Regions from separate parts of the Paenarthrobacter sp. YJN-D genome, predicted to be linked through region 3. Evidence: riboswitches for the same ligand, from Rfam matches in the RefSeq annotation. Region 3 holds a riboswitch; each other region holds the start of a gene.

Region 1 (4,574 bases), 930 kb from region 3:
CCCGAAGCTCTGTCCGAGCGTCGCTTTGAGGCGCTGGATCGGGCTTCCCTGCGAGCCGACACCGCGGGCGCGCCGGGCCATGCCGATGGTCTGCCACTCCTCCGCCATGAGGCCCACCAGCCGCATGGCGGCAAGGGAACCGAGGACAAATCGGTGCGGCAGCTTTGCCTTCTGCGCAAGTGCGTCCGCCAGGTCCGTCGGGTCGGTGCAGGACATCAGCAGGATCGCGGGGAGGGCGATCGCCAAACCGCGCAGCATGAAGCCGAGCCCCAGCTCAAGGGAACCTTCGCTGATGGACCAGAGTCCGACGTCGAGCAGTACTGCGCCGCTGTCAGCGGCGACAATCGCGGTACTCCAGCCACCGATCGCCGCCGCAATGATCAGCGGCCAGGCGCGCTGCCAGAGAAGGCGGAGGGTGAGGCCGGCCAAGGGGAAGAGCGCCAATTCCGCGAGGAGAGCCGTGGACGCGGAAACCCAGTCGATGGACAGGGCCAGCACCAGGGAGATAAGGAAGACGGCCACGAACTTCGCCAACGGGTTTGCCCGGGTCAAGAGCGCGTGGTTGCCGCGCAGGTTCAGTGCGTCCCTCATGCCGCACCCGCTTCCTGGGGGGCCGTCTCACCTTGGGACACCGGCCCGAGCCGCAGTTCCGTCCCGCCCAGTACGGCACTGAATTCCTGGTCGTGGGTCACGGAAACCACGGCGGTACCGGCGTCCAGCAACTCCGAGAGGAACGAGGCCAGTTCGGCCCAGGTGTTGGCGTCCTGTCCGAAGGTGGGCTCATCGAGGACGAGTACCTTCGGGTGCGCCGCCAACACCGTAGCCACTGAAAGCCTGCGCTTCTCACCGCCGGACAGTGTGTAGGGATTGGCGTCCACCAGATGGGAGAGCCTCAGCCGCTCCACCAATTCGTCCACGCGTTCCCCGCCGTGGCCCAGGTGCCTGGGGCCGAACATGAGCTCATCCAGGACCTTGCCCGTGACGAACTGGTGCTCCGGCTCCTGGAAGACCGTGCCGATCCTGGAGATGAGCTGATCGGCCTTCCATTTGTACGGGTCGATGCCCGCCCCCTCCGAAAGGTCGACGCCGGCGCTCACCATGCCGTCCACCGGCGCCAGAAGGCCGGCCAACGTCAGCGCAAAAGTGGACTTCCCGGCACCATTGGGCCCGGTAATGGTCAACGCCTGGCCAGCACGGACCTGGGCGGTGATGTCCCTCTGCACCGGAACCGGAGGGATGGTTCGGAAGCGCTTCCGCCTGGGCTTTTCCCGGGACACGGCCAGGTCCTGCGCTGCGAGGAGGAGTTCGTTTGTCCCGGACGTCCGGGCACGCGCCCTTGTGGCGGGAACGTAGCCGGGAACCCATACGCCCGCCGCCATCAGCATGGAGCGCGCCTGGGTGAGGACCTGCTCCGGCGGACCATCCAGGAGGACTCCCGGGGTGCCTGATTGCGGGCCTGCGGTACCGGGCTGCAGGACCACTATCCTGTCCACCAGGTCCTTCCACACGGACACCCTGTGCTCCACCACCACCAGCGTGGCGCCGGTCTTGTCCAGGCAGCGGGCCACGGCGTCGCGGACCTCGAGGACCCCTGCAGGATCGAGGTTGGCCGTGGGTTCGTCCAGCAGGATCAAGCCTGGCCGCATCGCCAAAATGCCGGCCAGCGCGAGGCGCTGCTTCTGTCCCCCGGAAAGTGCCGCCGTCGGGTGGTCCAATGCCAAACCGCCGCCTGATGCGGTACGCAAGCCGACGTCGTCGAGCGCTTCATGCACCCGGGACCAGATCTCCTCGCGCGGCACGGCAAGGTTCTCCGCGCCGAAGGCAACGTCGTCGCCCACCCGGGAGAGAACCACCTGCGTTTCGGGATCCTGCTGCATCAGCCCGGCGCGGCCACGCTGCTCGCGGGAAGTGACGCCGTCGATCAGCAGCGAACCGGTCTCATCAGAGTCGTCTTCCTCGTCACCCAGCACCCCGGCGAGGGCGTGCAGGAGCGTGGACTTGCCGGCCCCCGAAGGGCCCAGCAACAGGACGCGTTCCCCCGGTTCAATGCGGAGGTCAAGGCCCTGGATGGCAGGCTGGGCCCGGCCGGCATGCCGCCATCCCCACCCCTCGGCGGAGATGGCGGCAGGCCGGACCGTGCCGCTGTGTGTGGCAGACATCAGTTGAAGACTGGCTCCGAAGCGGCCTTCCGCGACGCGAAGGAACTCAGGACACCCGTCGTGGCCAGACCGCGGGTGGCGATCCAGGACAGGCCGCCGGCGATCACTGCACCTGAGATGGTGGTGAAGGTGATGTACGTCAGTTTGTCGATGGCCTCGTAGGCGATATTCCAGCCCCAGGGCAGGAAGGAGTCGTTCAGACCGCAGAAGAGGCCCGCGCCTGCGCCCGCGAGGAGTGCGGTGGGCAGGTTGAACTTCTTGTAGCGGAACGCGGCGAAGATCAGCTCGGCGCCAAGGCCCTGCAGGACGCCGGAGATGAGCACCGTGGTGCCGTACTGCGAACCCATGATGAGCTCACCCGTGGCTGCGACGGCCTCGCAGAAAAGAGCTGCGCCGGGCTTTCGGATAATGAGCATGCCCAGGACTGCGGGGATCATCCAGCCACCGGCGATCAGGCCGGTAAGGGGCGGGTACGCCGCATTCATGGGGATGGATACCAGTGCCGCGCCCTGGGACCAGGCCCAGAAAATCACGCCGCCGGCGATGGCGATGAGGGCCGCCACCACGATGTCTACAACACGCCAGCTATAACTGGTCTTCTTCACGTTTACCGTGGTCATTTTTCTGCCTCCTGAGGTTACAGGAGGGGAAAGTGCTCCCCGGAATCCGCCTGGCTTGCGCCGTCCGGCTCCGGACACTCTGAGAAGCTCGACTCCCTTGCGCCGGTACTAACCGGATCAGGTTCGAGGGTCTGCGGCTGTCCGCACTCTCAGCGCCCTCGCGTCTCCTGCATCGCTGCAAGGTCCGACGGCGGCGCTCCCCTGTCGTTATCAAATCTGCCCTGATGGGCGGGTTCAGTTTACACCTCCGCGTACGGCCGGCTCTGGGCCGCGGTCACAATCCTGTTGCGAGGCCCGCTCTGCACCCCATCCCCACACCTAAGCACGCACAGCAGGCCCCACAACGCAACGAGGGTGCGTTGCGAGGCCCACTCTGCGCCCCATCCCCGCGCCTAAACACGCACACCAGGCCCCACAACGCAACGAGGGTGCGTTGCGAGGCCCACTCTGCACCCCATCCCCGCGCCTAAACACGCACACCAGGCCCCACAACGCACCTGCAAGAATGGCCTGATGACGGATCTTCCAGGCTCCCACGCACCCGTGGCCGAGCCACGCCTCGCTGCCAGCGTGATTCTGCTCCGCGACGCCCCCTCGGGGCTAGAGGCATTTGTCCAGCACAGAGTCAGCACCATGGACTTCGCGGCAGGAATGGTGGTCTTTCCGGGCGGCCGGGTGGACGCTGTGGATCAGTCCGGCTGGGACTACCCCGGGGAACTGCTGCGCAGCCATGCGTTGTCCTGGGCGCAGAGTTCGATTTCCGCGGACACAGCGTTGGCGGAGAGGAACGCGGGAATGGTGCTCACGGCAGCAATCCGCGAAGTCCAGGAAGAAGCCGGGCTGGGCATCGAGCCCGGAGACCTGCGCCCCTGGGCCAACTGGATCACGCCCATAGACATGCCCAAGCGCTTCGACACCTACTTCTATGTGGCCAAGCCGGCACCGGAAGCGCAGCCCCGGCATCAAACCACGGAGGCTTGGCAGTCGCTGTGGATGCCGGTGTCCGGAATCCTGGAAGCGGAAGCCGCAGGGCAGTTGAAGCTGATGCCACCCACCTACTATCTGCTGAAGGAAATCGCTGTCCTCGATTCCGTAGGGGCAGTGTGGTCCGCCGAGCACCCGGTCGTCCCGGTTCTGGCTCCGGTCGGGTCCTTGGCAGCGTTTCTCAAGGAGCGGGAAAACCGCGGGTAGCCGTGCCGTGCAGCTAGGCTGGTGGCATGAACCTCTTTTTCAAGCTGCTGGGCGCCGGGGTAAGCCTCGGTGCAGGCTTTGTCGGTACCAAACTCGTCAACAAAGGCTGGGAAAAGGCCACGGGCAACAAGCCGCCCACAGGCAACGATGACATGGAGACGAGCCTCCGCTCGGCTCTGACCTTCGCGCTGATTTCCGCTTTCGTGAGCACGCTGATCCAGGTCCTTGCCAGCCGCGGCACCCAGCGGGCGATTGCCCGCTTCGCGAAGTCCCAGGACATCGTCTAAGCATCACCCAACAAGCAACGCGGGGTCACTTATGGCCCATCCCCATGGGGGTAATGGGCCATAAGTGACCCCGCGTTGCTTTAAGGTTCGGAGGGCTCCTGGCCGGCGGCGGCCCTTTGGACCACGGCTTCGAGTTCGTCCTTGGTGAGCTTCTCACGGTGCCCGTGTTTGGTCCGGTACGCGGAGCGCCCCACCATGTGGGCGGACACCGGCGCGGTGAGAAGCTGGAAAATCCACGCCACCAGCAGGACGGGCCACACCCACCAAGTACGCATCTGCAGGCCGATCGCTGCGAGCATCAGGAACAAGCCCAACAC
Region 2 (4,574 bases), 2.0 Mb from region 3:
CCAAGGATCCGGTGGGTCACAAGGGTGCCCGCCTCACAAGCCAGATCTCACTTCCGGGCCGCTACCTTGTGTACGTGCCGGGTGGATCCATGACCGGCATCTCCCGCAAGCTGCCCGACGTCGAACGCAACCGCCTCAAGCGGATCCTGAAGGACCGCCTGCCGGAAAACGCCGGAGTCATCGTCCGTACGGCCGCTGAAGGTGCCTCGGAAGAAGAACTGACCCACGACATCAACCGTCTGCGCGCGCAGTGGGAAGGTATCGAAGGGCAAGCTTCCTCCACGAAGGTGCTGGCACCGGAACTGCTTTACGGCGAACCGGACCTCACCATCAAGGTTGTCCGTGACGTCTTCAACGAGGACTTCTCCAAGCTGATCGTCTCCGGTGACGACGCCTGGGACACCATCGAGGCCTATGTAACCTATGTTGCCCCCGACCTCGTGGGCCGCCTTGAAAAATGGACCAAGGATCAAGACATCTTCGCTGCCTGGCGCATCGATGAGCAGATCCACAAGGCCCTGGAACGCAAGGTCTTCCTGCCATCCGGTGGCTCGCTGGTCATTGACCGCACCGAAGCCATGACGGTGGTGGACGTCAACACAGGTAAGTTCACCGGCAGTGGTGGAAACCTGGAAGAGACAGTTACCAAGAACAACCTTGAAGCTGCCGAGGAAGTCGTTCGCCAGCTTCGCCTGCGTGACATCGGCGGCATCATCGTCATCGACTTCATCGACATGGTCCTGGAATCCAACCGCGACCTCGTTCTCCGCCGCATGGTGGAGTGCCTGGGCCGTGACCGTACCAAGCACCAGGTTGCTGAAGTAACGTCACTGGGCCTTGTCCAGATGACCCGCAAGCGCATGGGCACCGGTCTCCTTGAAGTCTTCGGTGAGCAGTGCGAGCACTGCGCAGGCCGCGGTGTCGTGACGCATGACGAGCCCGTGGAGCACCGCCGCGCCAACACCGTGGCAGCCGAGCAGCACCGTCCGCACACCGAGGCACAGCAGTCCACGGCCCGCACCGAGCGCAAGCGTCGCCGCGGCAAGGGCGGCGCCCAGGGAACGGTCGAAGCGCCGGCCCAGGTCCATTCGACGCCGTCCGCCCCTGTTGCGGCACCGGCAGCACACCCGGAAGCCCAGGACCCTGCCCGTCAGGCAAAAGCCGAAGCAACCCGGGCTGCACTGGCGACGATTGCAGCGGCCGCGCATGCCGCCCACCTTCACGATGACGAGCTCCACAAGGCAGAGGAGCAAACCCGGGCGGCCGGGGAGCATGGTCCCGACGCCGGTTCGGTCTCCGCTGCCCCGACGGCCCGGGAAGCCGCGGCGCACGACGCCGCTGTCCGCGAAGGCCGGGCTACTCCAGTGCTGCGTTTTGGCGGCGAAGAGGTTGCCTTGCCTTTCGTTGAACACCACGATGAGCCGCAGGCAGCCCAGCCGGCCATGAGCCTGGATCGTCTGGCCGAAGCTTTCTCCCACCTTGGCGCGGCACCGTCGCCTGAGGATCAGAAAGCCAAGGAAGCTGTCGAAGCCCCGAAGGCTGCGGACACCCCGACGACTGAAGCTCCGGCTCCGGCCGGAGACGAAGCCCCCTCAGCATCGCGGGGTCGTCGTAGCCGCCGGAACCGCAGTGCAAGCAGGGCCCAAGGCGCGGCCAACGAGACCACTGTTGAGCACCACGACGTGACCGCTACGGCCGCGAAGGGATCGGCGCACGAGTCCAAGGCGCCTGCGGAGCCGGTCAGGAGAGCGGCCCCGGACGAACCCATCATCCTGGGCGTCGGCGTACCGGCCTCCGAACTCTAACCGTTTGTGACCGCACCAAGGCCCCGCAGTTCCGCTACCAGCGGCAACTGCGGGGCCTTTTGCTGTCTGCCGGTGCGCTAGGCTGGGGGACTGACACGGGGTGCCAGGCGATGGGCCAGGCTGAGATCCAAACCCGTTGAACCTGTCCGGTTAGCACCGGCGAAGGGATGTCCTCATGGCCGCATTGTCATCTTCTGCTGTTTATCCGCTGGCGGAGGACCGCAGACGAACCCCCCGGGTACTGAGCATCGCGGGCTCAGACCCGTCCGGAGGAGCCGGAATCCAGGCTGATTTGAAGAGCATCGCCGCCCACGGTGGATATGGCATGGCTGCCATTACGGCTTTGACGGCCCAGAACACCCTGGGTGTCAGCGGTGTGCACGTACCACCCGTGGAGTTCCTGCGCCAGCAACTGGACGCCGTCAGTACCGATATCGTCATCGACGCGGTGAAGATCGGGATGCTCGGCGACGCGGCTGTTATTGACGAGGTGCGCAGTTGGCTCGAATCGGTGCGCCCCGCCGTCGTGGTTCTTGATCCCGTGATGGTGGCCACCAGCGGTGACCGCCTGCTGACCGAATCCGCAGGGGAGGCCCTTCGTTCCCTGCTTCCATTGGCGGACCTGATCACGCCGAACCTGCCCGAGCTTGCCATTTTGCTGGGGGAAACCGAGGCTGCTGATTGGGCATCGGCATTGGAGCAGGGCAAGCGACTGGCAGCTGAGTGCGGAAACACGGTCTTGGTCAAGGGCGGTCATCTGGCCGGCTCGGAATGCCCCGATGCCTTGATCAACACCAGCGGGCTGTTGCGGCAGGACGTCATCGAAGTGGCAGGTCCAAGGATTGCGACCCGGAACAGCCATGGCACTGGATGCTCGTTGTCGTCCGCCTTGGCTACCGTCCAGGCGCGCACGGGCGACTGGGAGGCCTCACTGCGCGAAGCGAAACCGTGGCTGCTCCAGGCCCTGAGGAGCGCAGGGGAGCTGGAAGTGGGCCGGGGCAACGGGCCTGTGGACCACTTCCACCACCAGCGCGTCCTCCAGCCTGGCGGATTTGCTGCCACTTTGTGGAAGGAAGCCATCCCGGAGCTTGAAAAAATCCACGGCCTCAACTTCATCCAGGAACTGCAGTCGGGGCATTTGCCGGAGCCGGCGTTCAGCTACTACCTTGCGCAGGACGCCATCTATCTCAATGGCTATTCCAGGGTCCTTGCCCGTGCAGGTGCGTTGGCGCCCACCGAGGAAGAACAGCTGTTCTGGGTCAAGAGCTCACGGCAGTGCCTGGAAGTTGAATCGGAACTGCACAGGAACTGGTTGAGCTCCCGTGAGGCTTCGGGCGTCACCGGACCGGTCACCAAAGCCTATGTGGACCATCTGCTGGCAACGTCGGCATCCGGCAGCTATGCGGTGGTCCTCGCGGCGATCCTGCCCTGCTACTGGTTGTATGCGGAAGTGGGTCAAAAGCTCCACGCCGCGTTCGTCGATGCCGGGGCCTCCGGCGGGCATCCCTATGCGGACTGGCTGCGGACGTACGCCGACGAGGACTTTGCCTCCGCCACAAGGATGGCGATCAACTTCACAGACGCGGCGGCCGTTGCCGCTTCCGGGCGTGAACGTGCGGAGATGCTTGAGGCTTTCAGGCAGTCCTGCCGCTACGAGACGGCGTTCTTTGATGCTCCGCGGCTCTACGCCCAGGGTGGCCCGGCCTGTTGAATCGGGACTGAACCGGGATGAAAAGCATGGCTTGTCCCGCGCGTCGCGGGCGTGATCACGTTAATCGCCGCCAAACCCTGTAGGCTGTATGGGCACGGTGCCGGGAGAGTCCGTTACACCTCGTGATGCAAGTCACGGGGCAGCCTCCGGTCCCGGCCTCATTTGCAGCTGAGGGTCAAACTAGCGTAATCTTGATCTTCGGTGCTTACGCCAACACTTGGGTTATGCCCCTTGGAATTGTTCATGGGATGACTCGCGGACTTCGAACAGAAGTCCACGGCGTTGAGGCACAGCGCGAACCAAGCCTGATTCCGGTGACAGGTTCCGCACGCAAATTTAGTTATAAACGTCGAGAGAAGTGAGTACCCAAGTGGTGTACGCGATTGTCCGCGCAGGCGGCCGCCAAGAAAAAGTTTCCGTTGGAGACTACGTAACGCTTAACCGCGTCCCCGGTGGAGCCGGTAGCACGCTTGAGCTGCCCGCCTTGCTCCTGGTTGACGGCGACAAGGTCACCTCCGCAGCAGCGGAACTGGCCAACGTCAAGGTTACGGCTGAGATCCTCGAAGACCTCCGTGGTCCGAAGATCGTCATCCAGAAGTTCAAGAACAAGACCGGCTACCGGAAGCGTCAGGGTCACCGTCAGGAACTGACCAAGATCAAGATCACCAGCATCGCGTAACTTTCGTTACCCGCTGTTCAGGTTTTTCAGTTTCCCCAGAAATTTAGAGGCAGGCATTTCACATGGCACACAAAAAAGGCGCGAGTTCCACTCGCAACGGTCGTGACTCCAACGCACAGTACCTGGGCGTCAAGCGCTTCGGTGGTCAGGTAGTCTCCGCCGGCGAAATCATCGTTCGCCAGCGCGGCACCCACTTCCACCCGGGTGCAGGCGTCGGTCGCGGTGGCGACGACACCCTGTTCGCCCTGCAGGCCGGTGCGGTTGAGTTTGGTACTCGCCGCGGCCGTCGCGTAGTGAACATCGTTGCTGCTGGAGCTGCAGAGTAACAACAAGTTCTGAACCGGTGGAGCGGGCCAAGCGGCCCGCTCCACCGTTCTTT
Region 3 (4,574 bases):
ATCGACGCCAAGATCCGGTCCGGCAGTCACGTGGGTCTGCGTGCAGACGCCCTGGCTTCGTACACGGGCCAGTGGGCGGGTACGGAAGGGGCGCGGGCGTTCTACCGGCAGTACACCCAAGGCGGCGAGGAGAACACCGACGAGCTACAGGATCGACTCCGGCTGTTGGATATCCCGATCCACGTGATCTGGGGCTCGGAAGATGCGTGGCTGGGTGTCGACTACGCCCATCGGCTCGTCACTGCACTTCCGGATCACGCGCGGTTTTCGATCATCGAGGGAGCCGGGCACATGGTGCCGGAGGATCGGCCCGGCGAACTCCTCAGGCTGCTGAGCGCGTGAACGCCGTGCAGTCCGCCGTGCCCGAGGAGCTGCGTGTCGTCGTGGAGTTTTGCAACAGCGCCACACTGCTGCACGGCACCGACGCGCTGGCGACCATCCGTGACGGGCGGGCGTGGCTGGTCCGGTATGGATGGGACGGGGAGCCCACGCTCGAGCATCTCATCTCGTTGCGCGACGCCCGCGAGGTCATGCGCGCGTTCCTGGCCGACCGTACCGACACGGCAGCGCGATCCGCCCTGAACCAGCTCGCTCAGGAGCACTGGGCAGGCCCCCACGTCGACGACGACGGGCGGCTCGCGCTGACCCCGTCGGCCGGCCTGCCGGTCTCGCCGGCGGGAGCAGCGGTCGGGGCGCTCCTGCTCCACGGCTTGACCGGCTCGGGGCAGCGGCTCAGGACCTGCGCGTCGGAAGCGTGCAGGTGGGTGTTCTACGACAGTTCACGGTCCAGGACCCGGACCTGGTGCGACATGAACACGTGCGGGGCGCGGAGCAAGATGCGCCAGTACCGCGATCGGCTCACCTGAATCTGATCCGATCCGGTGGGTGGGCTGCGGCATCTGCAAGCCCCGACTCACCCCTGTCGCCACAACCTGCCGATACCCCGACGGTCTGCGTGCCTGGGACTGTTGTTTGGAGAACCGTTACGCGGCGGCGTCCAGGGCTTCGAGCAGCGACTTGGCTGCCGCCGTCGGATCTTCCGCCTCGGTAATGGCGCGAACGACGACGATACGGCTGGCGCCCGCAGCGAGCACCTGCTCGACGTTGCCGAGATCGATTCCGCCGATCGCAAACCACGGCACCTGCACGGCGCCGCCGGTGGTCTCCTCCGCGCGCCTGATCGCTTCCGCGGCATATGTGACCAGGCCGGTTCCCACCGCTTCGCGGCCGGGTTTGGTGGGGGTCGCCCAGACGGGACCAACGCAGAAATAGTCCAGCCCAGGCTCGCCCGGCGAAGCCGTGATCGCGGCATTTACCTGCTCAGGCGTATGGGTGGAGAGACCAATCGAAGCGGGGCGGGGAAGGAACGTGCGGGCAATCTCCAGCGGGAGGTCCTTCTGGCCCACATGGAACACCGGAGCCCCGGAAACACTGGCAATATCGGCCCGGTCGTTGACCGCCCAGAGCCGCCCGTGCCGTTCTGCGACGCCACGCAGGATCGCCAGCAATTCCAATTCCTCGGCGGCTTCGATCGTCTTGTCACGGAGTTGGATGATGTCCACCCCGCCCTGGAACGCGGCGTCGGCAAAGTCTTCAAAATCGCCTTGGCGCTTGCGCGCATCAGTGCACAGGTAGAGGCGGGCGCTGGCGAGGGCAGAGTGCTGGGTCATGGAATCCACAGTAGTTCCTCTAAACTGGGCACGTACTGCGGGAGCCGTGACCTACGTCTTTATGACCGTCCGGCTGAGAGGGCTTCAGAGCCGACCGCTTGACCTGATCCGGCTAGTACCGGCGTAGGGAAGGAAACAGATGGCAGAAGCCATTCACGCGGATGTTGCCGTTATCGGCGGAGGCGTCATCGGACTGGGCATCGCCCACCAGGCCCGGAAGCTGGGCCGCTCCGTAGCACTCATCGATCCGGCGCCCGCCACCGGTGCGACATTTGCTGCTGCCGGAATGTTGGCGCCCGTGAGCGAGCTGCACTACCAGGAAGAAGACCTCCTGGAGCTCATGCTCGAGTCATCCCGGTTGTGGCCTTCGTTTGCCGGCGGCCTTCACCGGCCTGTGGAAGATACCGGATACCGCACGACGCCGACCCTCGCCGTGGGTGCCGATGCCGCCGACCGCCGCGCGCTCGCGGACCTTCGCACCGTCCAGCTCGCGGCGGGCCTGGGGGTCGAACCGTTGCCGTTGCGGACCGCCAGGGAACGCGAACCGCTCCTTAGCCCGCAAATTTCCTGTGCCTTTGATATCCCCGCCGATCACCAGGTGGATCCCCGGAAGCTGGCGGAGTGCCTCATGGCAGGGCTGGCCGCGCATTCATCCGGCGATGGCACGTGGGTAGGCGGCGCCAGGGAAGGATTTGCCGTTGCAGAGTCCGCGCACGGCCTGTTGTGGGACGGGGACCAGGTAGCCGGAGTGGAGCTCGAATCCGGCAAATCCGTCATGGCCGGCGAAACCGTGGTGGCCAACGGGCTGGGCGCCCCCGCGCTCGCCGGCCTTCCTGAGGGTCTTGAACTTCCGGTCAGGCCGGTCTACGGGGACATCCTCAGGCTTCGGGTCCCCGCGCACCTCCAACCGCTGCTCACTGCCACTGTTCGTGGCATGGTCCGCGGGGTGCCCGTTTACATCGTTCCCAGGGACGACGGAACCGTAGTCATCGGAGCTACCCAACGGGAGGACGGCTTGTCGGCGGCCTCCAACGCAGTCTCTGCCGGCGGGGTTTACCAGCTCCTTCGGGACGCCCAGGTACTGGTTCCCGCGGTGGCCGAACTTGAACTCCTGGAAGCAACTGCGCGCGCCAGGCCAGGGACTCCGGATAACGCTCCGTTGCTGGGCCGCGTAGCCGGTTCAAGCGGGGACATCGCGGGCCTGATTGTGGCCACCGGGTTCTTCCGGCATGGCGTCCTCCTGACCCCCGTGGCCGCCATGATCGTGGGGGAGCTGCTCAATGGTTCCTCCGAGACCCGATGGTCCCTTTTCCGGCCCGACCGTTTCAGTGCAACCGCGCGTCGCTCTCAACTCCACAGCAAGGAAACAGTATGAACATCAAGCTCAACGGCGCCGTCCGCCAGGTGCCCGCCGACGCCTCCGTCAGCACGCTCGTCACGGCCGTCACCGGCCGCGTACTCGACCACCGTGGACAGGCGGCCGACGGCGGGAAGCTGGGTGTCGCCGTCGCCCGCAATTCCGAGGTGGTGCCGCGCAGCCAGTGGGCGGCTACTCCGCTGGCCGACGGCGATGAACTCGAACTCGTTACCGCAGTACAGGGAGGCTGAATCATGACCACAGCAAGCACCGAAATCCTTACTGACGCCTTGGTGATCGACGGCGTCGAATTCGGGTCCCGCCTGATCATGGGAACGGGAGGTGCGCCGAGCCTTGACGGGCTCGGAGCCGCGCTCCTGGCATCCGGAACCGAGCTCACCACCGTGGCTATGCGACGCTATTCGCCGGCCGAAACCGGTTCGCTGTTCCAGCTGCTGGTGGACAACAACATCCGGGTCCTCCCGAACACTGCAGGGTGTTTCACGGCGAAGGACGCCGTGATGACGGCGGAACTGGCACGCGAGGCGCTGGAGACCGACTGGGTCAAGCTGGAAGTCATCGCGGACGAGCACACGCTGCTCCCTGACGCTGTTGAACTGGTGGACGCCACCGAGCAATTGGTGAACCGCGGCTTCAAAGTGTTCGCCTACACCAACGACGATCCCGTGCTTGCCCTCCGCCTCGAGAACCTCGGCGCCACGGCAGTCATGCCGCTGGGCTCGCCCATCGGGACCGGCCTGGGCATCCTGAACCCGCACAACATAGAACTCATCGTGTCCCGGGCCTCCGTGCCGGTGGTGCTGGACGCCGGGATCGGAACAGCTTCCGACGCGGCACTTGCCATGGAACTGGGCTGTGACGCGGTCCTGCTGGCGACCGCAGTGACCCGCGCGCAGAACCCTGTGCAGATGGGTCAAGCCTTCAAACACGCCGTCATCGCCGGTAGGCTGGCCAAACAGGCAGGCCGGATTCCGCGTCGTGAGCACGCCTTGGCGTCCTCGGCCATGGAAGGCCGGGCGGAGTTCCTCTAAAGCCGGGTTTCTCCCGGGCCGGGTTCCCCGCAACGAAGGAGCAACCATGGTTAACAGGAAAGAACCGGTGCCCCAGGCAGCGGTCGAAGCCGCGCTCAAGGACCTCCCGGGTTGGAAGCTCCAAAACGGCCTCGTAACCGTTTACAAGACGTCGACGGCGGCCGAGGCTTTGGCCCTCATCGCGGCCATTGGACAGATCGCCGAAGAGCAGAACCACCATCCGGATCTTGACTGGCGGTACAACAGGGTCTTCCTGCGTTACGTGTCCCATGACGCCGGCGGACAGGTAACCCAACGCGACCTTGCTGCTGCCGCCTCCGTAAGTGAGGCAGCATCGGCCACGGGTGCCCTCGCTGAGCCGGGTCGCTATCCGGGCGCCGAGGGCCTTTAAACGGCAGTGACCATCACCCGTGGGTGATGGTCACTGCCGGTTTTCGAGCCTAGAGCCGCAAGGCCTTGGTCAGCGCCTCAGTATCATGCTTGGTGCGGGTCCGT
Region 4 (4,574 bases), 1.9 Mb from region 3:
CGTTTTCCGCCGAAACGGGAGGGCTCGACTCTCCCGAGGCCCGGCGTTCTGCCCGCAGGCTCCGGCTCCAAGCTCCGCCGTGGGAAGCTCCGCTGCACATTGTTCCTGGTGTTCCCACCTTGGTTCTTACTGGTGGTTGGGAGCCGCTGTACGAGGAAATCGCCGCGTACCTCCAGGAGACCGGTGCCCTCCGCCGTGTGGCAGCAGGCGGGCACCGGCCCCAGGACTCACCCGACGGCGATCACATCATCCGTTCGTTCGTCGCAGAGGTGCGACGGGCCAGGTCAGTTCAGGCTTCCTGACTGCGTGGTCCCATCGATCGGCTCCGGCGTCCGTGCGGAGGCCACCTGGAGCTCCGGCAGGTAGACCTTTCCACCGGAGGCGAGGAACTCCGCACTTTTTTCCCGCATCCCGCTGTACATTCCTGCGATCGCCGCTTGGGATTCTGCTGAACCGTATTCGTCGCGGATGTCCTGGCTGATGCGCATCGAACAGAACTTGGGCCCGCACATTGAGCAGAAGTGCGCCGTTTTGGCGGGTTCGGCCGGCAGCGTTTCATCGTGGAACGACTCGGCCGTCACAGGATCGAGGGACAGGGCAAACTGGTCCCTCCACCGGAACTCGAAGCGCGCCTTGGAAAGTGCGTCGTCGCGCTCGTGTGCGCCGGGGTGCCCCTTGGCAAGGTCCGCCGCGTGCGCCGCGATCTTATACGTGATCACCCCTGTTTTGACATCGTCTTTGTTGGGTAGGCCCAAGTGTTCCTTGGGCGTGACGTAGCAGAGCATGGCCGTACCGTAGCGGGCGATCTCCGTGGCACCGATGGCTGAGGTGATGTGGTCGTAGCCGGGGGCGACGTCGGTGACCAGCGGACCCAGGGTGTAGAACGGTGCCCCTTTGCAGAGTTCCTGCTGCCGTTCCACATTTTCGCGGACCAGGTGGAACGGGATATGCCCGGGACCTTCCACCATCACCTGCACGTCGAATTCCCAGGCGCGCTGTGTGAGTTCGGCCAGGGTGTCCAGTTCCGCGAATTGTGCGGCGTCGTTGGCGTCAGCGGTAGCGCCGGGACGCAGGCCGTCGCCGAGGGAAAACGCGACGTCGTACTTGGCAAAAATTTCGCACAACTCGTCGAAGTGCGTGTACAGGAAGTTCTCCTGGTGGTGGGCCAGGCACCACCCCGCCATGATGGACCCGCCACGGGAGACTATGCCTGTCACGCGGTTGGCGGTCAGCGGTACGTACCTGAGCAGTACACCGGCATGGATCGTCATGTAGTCCACGCCTTGCTCGCACTGTTCGATCACTGTGTCACGGAAGATTTCCCACGTGAGCTTGTTGGCTTCTCCATTGACCTTTTCCAGCGCCTGGTAGATGGGAACGGTGCCGATCGGAACAGGGGAGTTGCGGATCAGCCACTCGCGGGTGGTGTGGATGTCGTCGCCGGTTGACAAGTCCATGACGGTGTCCGCGCCCCACTGCGTAGCCCACTGAAGCTTGTCCACTTCTTCGGCAATTGAACTGGTGACGGCCGAATTGCCGATGTTGGCGTTGATCTTCACCAGGAAGGCCTTGCCGATAATCATGGGCTCGGATTCGGGGTGGTTGATGTTGTTGGGAATGATCGCGCGGCCGGCGGCGACTTCGCTGCGGACCAGTTCGACATCGCAATTCTCGCGCAGCGCCACGAAGCGCATCTCAGGCGTCACCAGGCCTTGCCGTGCGTAGTGCATCTGGGTGACGGTCTTACCCTCGACGGCGCGGCGAGGCACCGGTTGCGCGCCCTTCCACTCGGCTGAGGCGGCCCCGCGGCGAACAGCCGACTTGCCGTCGTCGAGCAGGTTCCGTTCGCGGCCGGAATAGGCCTCAGTGTCGCCGCGGGACTCGATCCATGCGGCCCGGAACGGTTCCAAGCCCACGACGGGATCGCTGCCCGGGCCTGCCGTCCGGTACACCTGCAGTGGTGCGTTGGCTTGGCCATTGGGGGAGGGCTCCAGCGCGATTTCCGTCACGGGGACGCGGATTCCGGCGTCATGGTCTTCAAGCCATGCCAGCGAATGGGACCTCAGGGACTGCGTAACAGGCTCGTTTTGGGCAGGGCTGGACTCGCTTTGGGCAGGGCTGTGCTGTGTTTTGGTGGTGCTCAAAGGATTACTCACTTCCTTCGCCGGCATTACCCGGACAGGTTCAACGGTCGCAGGCTGCCTCAGCCCGATCTCAGCCCCTGCAAGGGCACCCGTGTGGTCGTAGACGAAGCTACCACAGCTGGCAGGGGGCGCCCAGTCACATCAGTCCGCCGAAGCCTGCCGCCCCCCAGCGGATTAGGCTTTTGCCATGGCCAACATCATTGAATTCAGCGGACCCGTGCTCGTGGCAGCAGATGACGTGCGCCAAGGAATGTGGTCTGTTGGGGGAGCGCTGACGTTTGAAAAGCCGTCGTCCCCTCCAGACAAGGTACTGGACGGTTGGGTCCTGCCGGGTTTCGTGGATGCCCACTGCCATATCGGCTTGGGCGCCGGTGGGGCCGTGGACGACGCCACCACCCTCGCGCATGCCCAGGCCGACCTCGCTTCGGGAACCCTGCTGATCCGCGACTGCGGATCTCCCAGCGACACACGTTGGGTGCAGCAGCGGACGGACTTGCCCCGCCTTATCAGGTCCGGCCGCCACATCGCCCGAAGCCGTCGGTACCTGCGCGGATTGGGCCATGAGATTGAACCGGAACAGCTGGTGGAGACCGTCCGTAAGGAGGCCCGCGACGGCGACGGTTGGGTGAAGCTCGTAGGCGACTGGATCGACCGGGGCATTGGCGACCTGGCGCCCTCTTTTCCGGCAAAGCTGGTCAAGGACGCCGTAGCTGCCGCCCACGAGGAAGGTGCCAGGGTCACGGCGCACTGCTTTGCGGAGGACACAATCGACGACATGCTGGATGCCAACATCGACTGCATCGAACATGCCACTGGCCTTCTGACCCGGCACATCCCACGGCTGGTGGAGCAGTCAGTGCCGATCGTTCCCACGTTGGTGAACATTGCGACCTTTCCGGAGATCGCCGCCCAGGCGGCGCCAAAGTTCCCCGGGTACGCGGACCACATGACGCGGTTGTGGGAGCGCCGGCGTGAGCGGGTCCTTGAGGCTTTCGAGGCCGGGGTGGCGATCTACGCGGGAACGGATGCGGGCAGCGTGATCAAGCACGGCCGCATCGCGGACGAAATGCATGAACTGCACGATGCCGGCCTGCCGCCCGCCGCGGTCCTGGATGCCGCTGCGTGGGGCGCCCGGAAGTGGCTGGGAGCCGACGCCATCAGCGAAGGCGCCAGTGCCGACGTCGTTCTCTGCCATGACGATCCCCGGCACGACCTACGGACGGTATCCGGGCTCAAGCACGTGGTCCTTCGCGGTGAACTCATGGGATGAGCGTCAAATGGTTGGGAATAAATTGAAGCTTCAAGTAATTTAGAGAAGTAGAACCTGCCGAAAGGCGGACACTTCAACACCGGGAGCTTCACATGTCCACATCATCCGCACGGGACCTTCTTCCTGCCGACCTCGCCATGGGCACTGTCATGCTCAAGGTCGGCGACATGAAAGTCATGAGTGACTACTACCAGCGTGCTTTGGGCCTTGTGGTCGTGGCCGAACAGGACGGCGGCCTCTACCTGGGCCGGGCAGGCAAGCCCGTGGTTCACTTGGCGCCGGCTGCGGGGCTCCAGATTCCGGGGCGGGGGGAAGCCGGGTTGTTCCACACCGCCATACTGTTCCAGGATCAGCCCTCACTGGCGGCCACCATCGCCACCGCTGCCGGATACGAACCCCGGGCGTTCGTGGGCAGCGCAGACCACCTGGTCAGCGAAGCGTTCTACTTCACCGACCCGGAAGGCAACGGCATCGAGCTTTACTACGACAAGCCCCGTGAAACCTGGCAGTGGGACGGCAAGAACGTCGTCATGGACAACGTGGCCCTCCCGCCGCAACGTTTCCTTCAGCAGCACCTGAGCGAAGAAGCCGTCACTGGCCAGCATCAGGCAGCGGCCGGTGTCGGGCACGTCCACCTTCAGGTAGGTGACGTCGCCACCGCCCAGGACTTCTACGTCGGGACCCTGGGCTTCGAGCGGACCGCGGGCTGGCACGGCCAAGCACTGTTCGTATCCGCCGGCGGCTATCACCATCACATGGCCATGAATGTCTGGAACAGCCGGGGTGCCGGCCCCCGCAAGGACACTCTTGGGCTGGGGGAAGTGTTGATCGAGGTTCCATCCAGCGAGGATGTCGGGGCCTTGGCGGACCGTTTGCGCGTTGCCGGGGTGCAGAACCATCACACCGGCGCTGAACTGCAGTTCGAAGATCCGTGGCGGAACAAGCTGCGGGTGGCTGTTCGCTAGGCAGCATCCCGCCGGAGTGCCCGTCGGTGCCCCATGCTGCACTAGGCTGGGCAGTGACGGTTCGGGACCCTGGGGGGCCTGCGCCGGACGTCCCGTCAGCACGAAGGATTGAGAGTACTTTCCATGGGCTTTGCCGAAATTTTTGTAGCCACCCACGATGAAGCACTCAAGCGGGCGGCAGCCCTGGGTAAAGGT

The links. Region 3 has a riboswitch for thiamine pyrophosphate ahead of thiO (glycine oxidase ThiO). Riboswitches for the same ligand answer to the same signal wherever they lie in the genome.
Region 1: another riboswitch for thiamine pyrophosphate. It lies ahead of HMI60_RS17725 (ECF transporter S component); the one in region 3 lies ahead of thiO (glycine oxidase ThiO).
Region 2: another riboswitch for thiamine pyrophosphate. It lies ahead of thiD (bifunctional hydroxymethylpyrimidine kinase/phosphomethylpyrimidine kinase); the one in region 3 lies ahead of thiO (glycine oxidase ThiO).
Region 4: another riboswitch for thiamine pyrophosphate. It lies ahead of thiC (phosphomethylpyrimidine synthase ThiC); the one in region 3 lies ahead of thiO (glycine oxidase ThiO).

Annotation. Positions count from the first base shown of each region.
Region 1 covers NZ_CP053549.1:3,821,660-3,826,233, forward strand. Annotated here, with positions in the region: gene HMI60_RS17715 (energy-coupling factor transporter transmembrane protein EcfT) at 1-591, opposite strand, end outside; gene HMI60_RS17720 (ABC transporter ATP-binding protein) at 588-2,159, opposite strand; gene HMI60_RS17725 (ECF transporter S component) at 2,159-2,779, opposite strand; TPP riboswitch at 2,856-2,992, opposite strand; gene HMI60_RS17730 (NUDIX domain-containing protein) at 3,293-3,970, shown strand; gene HMI60_RS17735 (DUF4235 domain-containing protein) at 3,997-4,257, shown strand; gene mnhG (monovalent cation/H(+) antiporter subunit G) at 4,338-4,574, opposite strand, start outside.
Region 2 covers NZ_CP053549.1:909,548-914,121, reverse strand. Annotated here, with positions in the region: gene HMI60_RS04260 (Rne/Rng family ribonuclease) at 1-1,805, shown strand, start outside; TPP riboswitch at 1,892-1,990, shown strand; gene thiD (bifunctional hydroxymethylpyrimidine kinase/phosphomethylpyrimidine kinase) at 1,981-3,516, shown strand; gene rplU (50S ribosomal protein L21) at 3,887-4,195, shown strand; gene rpmA (50S ribosomal protein L27) at 4,258-4,521, shown strand.
Region 3 covers NZ_CP053549.1:2,892,210-2,896,783, reverse strand. Annotated here, with positions in the region: gene HMI60_RS13385 (alpha/beta fold hydrolase) at 1-342, shown strand, start outside; gene HMI60_RS13380 (CGNR zinc finger domain-containing protein) at 339-866, shown strand; gene thiE (thiamine phosphate synthase) at 984-1,670, opposite strand; TPP riboswitch at 1,698-1,817, shown strand; gene thiO (glycine oxidase ThiO) at 1,810-3,045, shown strand; gene thiS (sulfur carrier protein ThiS) at 3,042-3,278, shown strand; gene HMI60_RS13360 (thiazole synthase) at 3,282-4,079, shown strand; gene HMI60_RS13355 (4a-hydroxytetrahydrobiopterin dehydratase) at 4,126-4,470, shown strand; gene HMI60_RS13350 (membrane protein) at 4,520-4,574, opposite strand, start outside.
Region 4 covers NZ_CP053549.1:994,490-999,063, reverse strand. Annotated here, with positions in the region: gene HMI60_RS04700 (alpha/beta fold hydrolase) at 1-302, shown strand, start outside; gene thiC (phosphomethylpyrimidine synthase ThiC) at 285-2,144, opposite strand; TPP riboswitch at 2,140-2,247, opposite strand; gene HMI60_RS04690 (amidohydrolase family protein) at 2,332-3,414, shown strand; gene HMI60_RS04685 (VOC family protein) at 3,507-4,379, shown strand; gene HMI60_RS04680 (hypothetical protein) at 4,503-4,574, shown strand, end outside.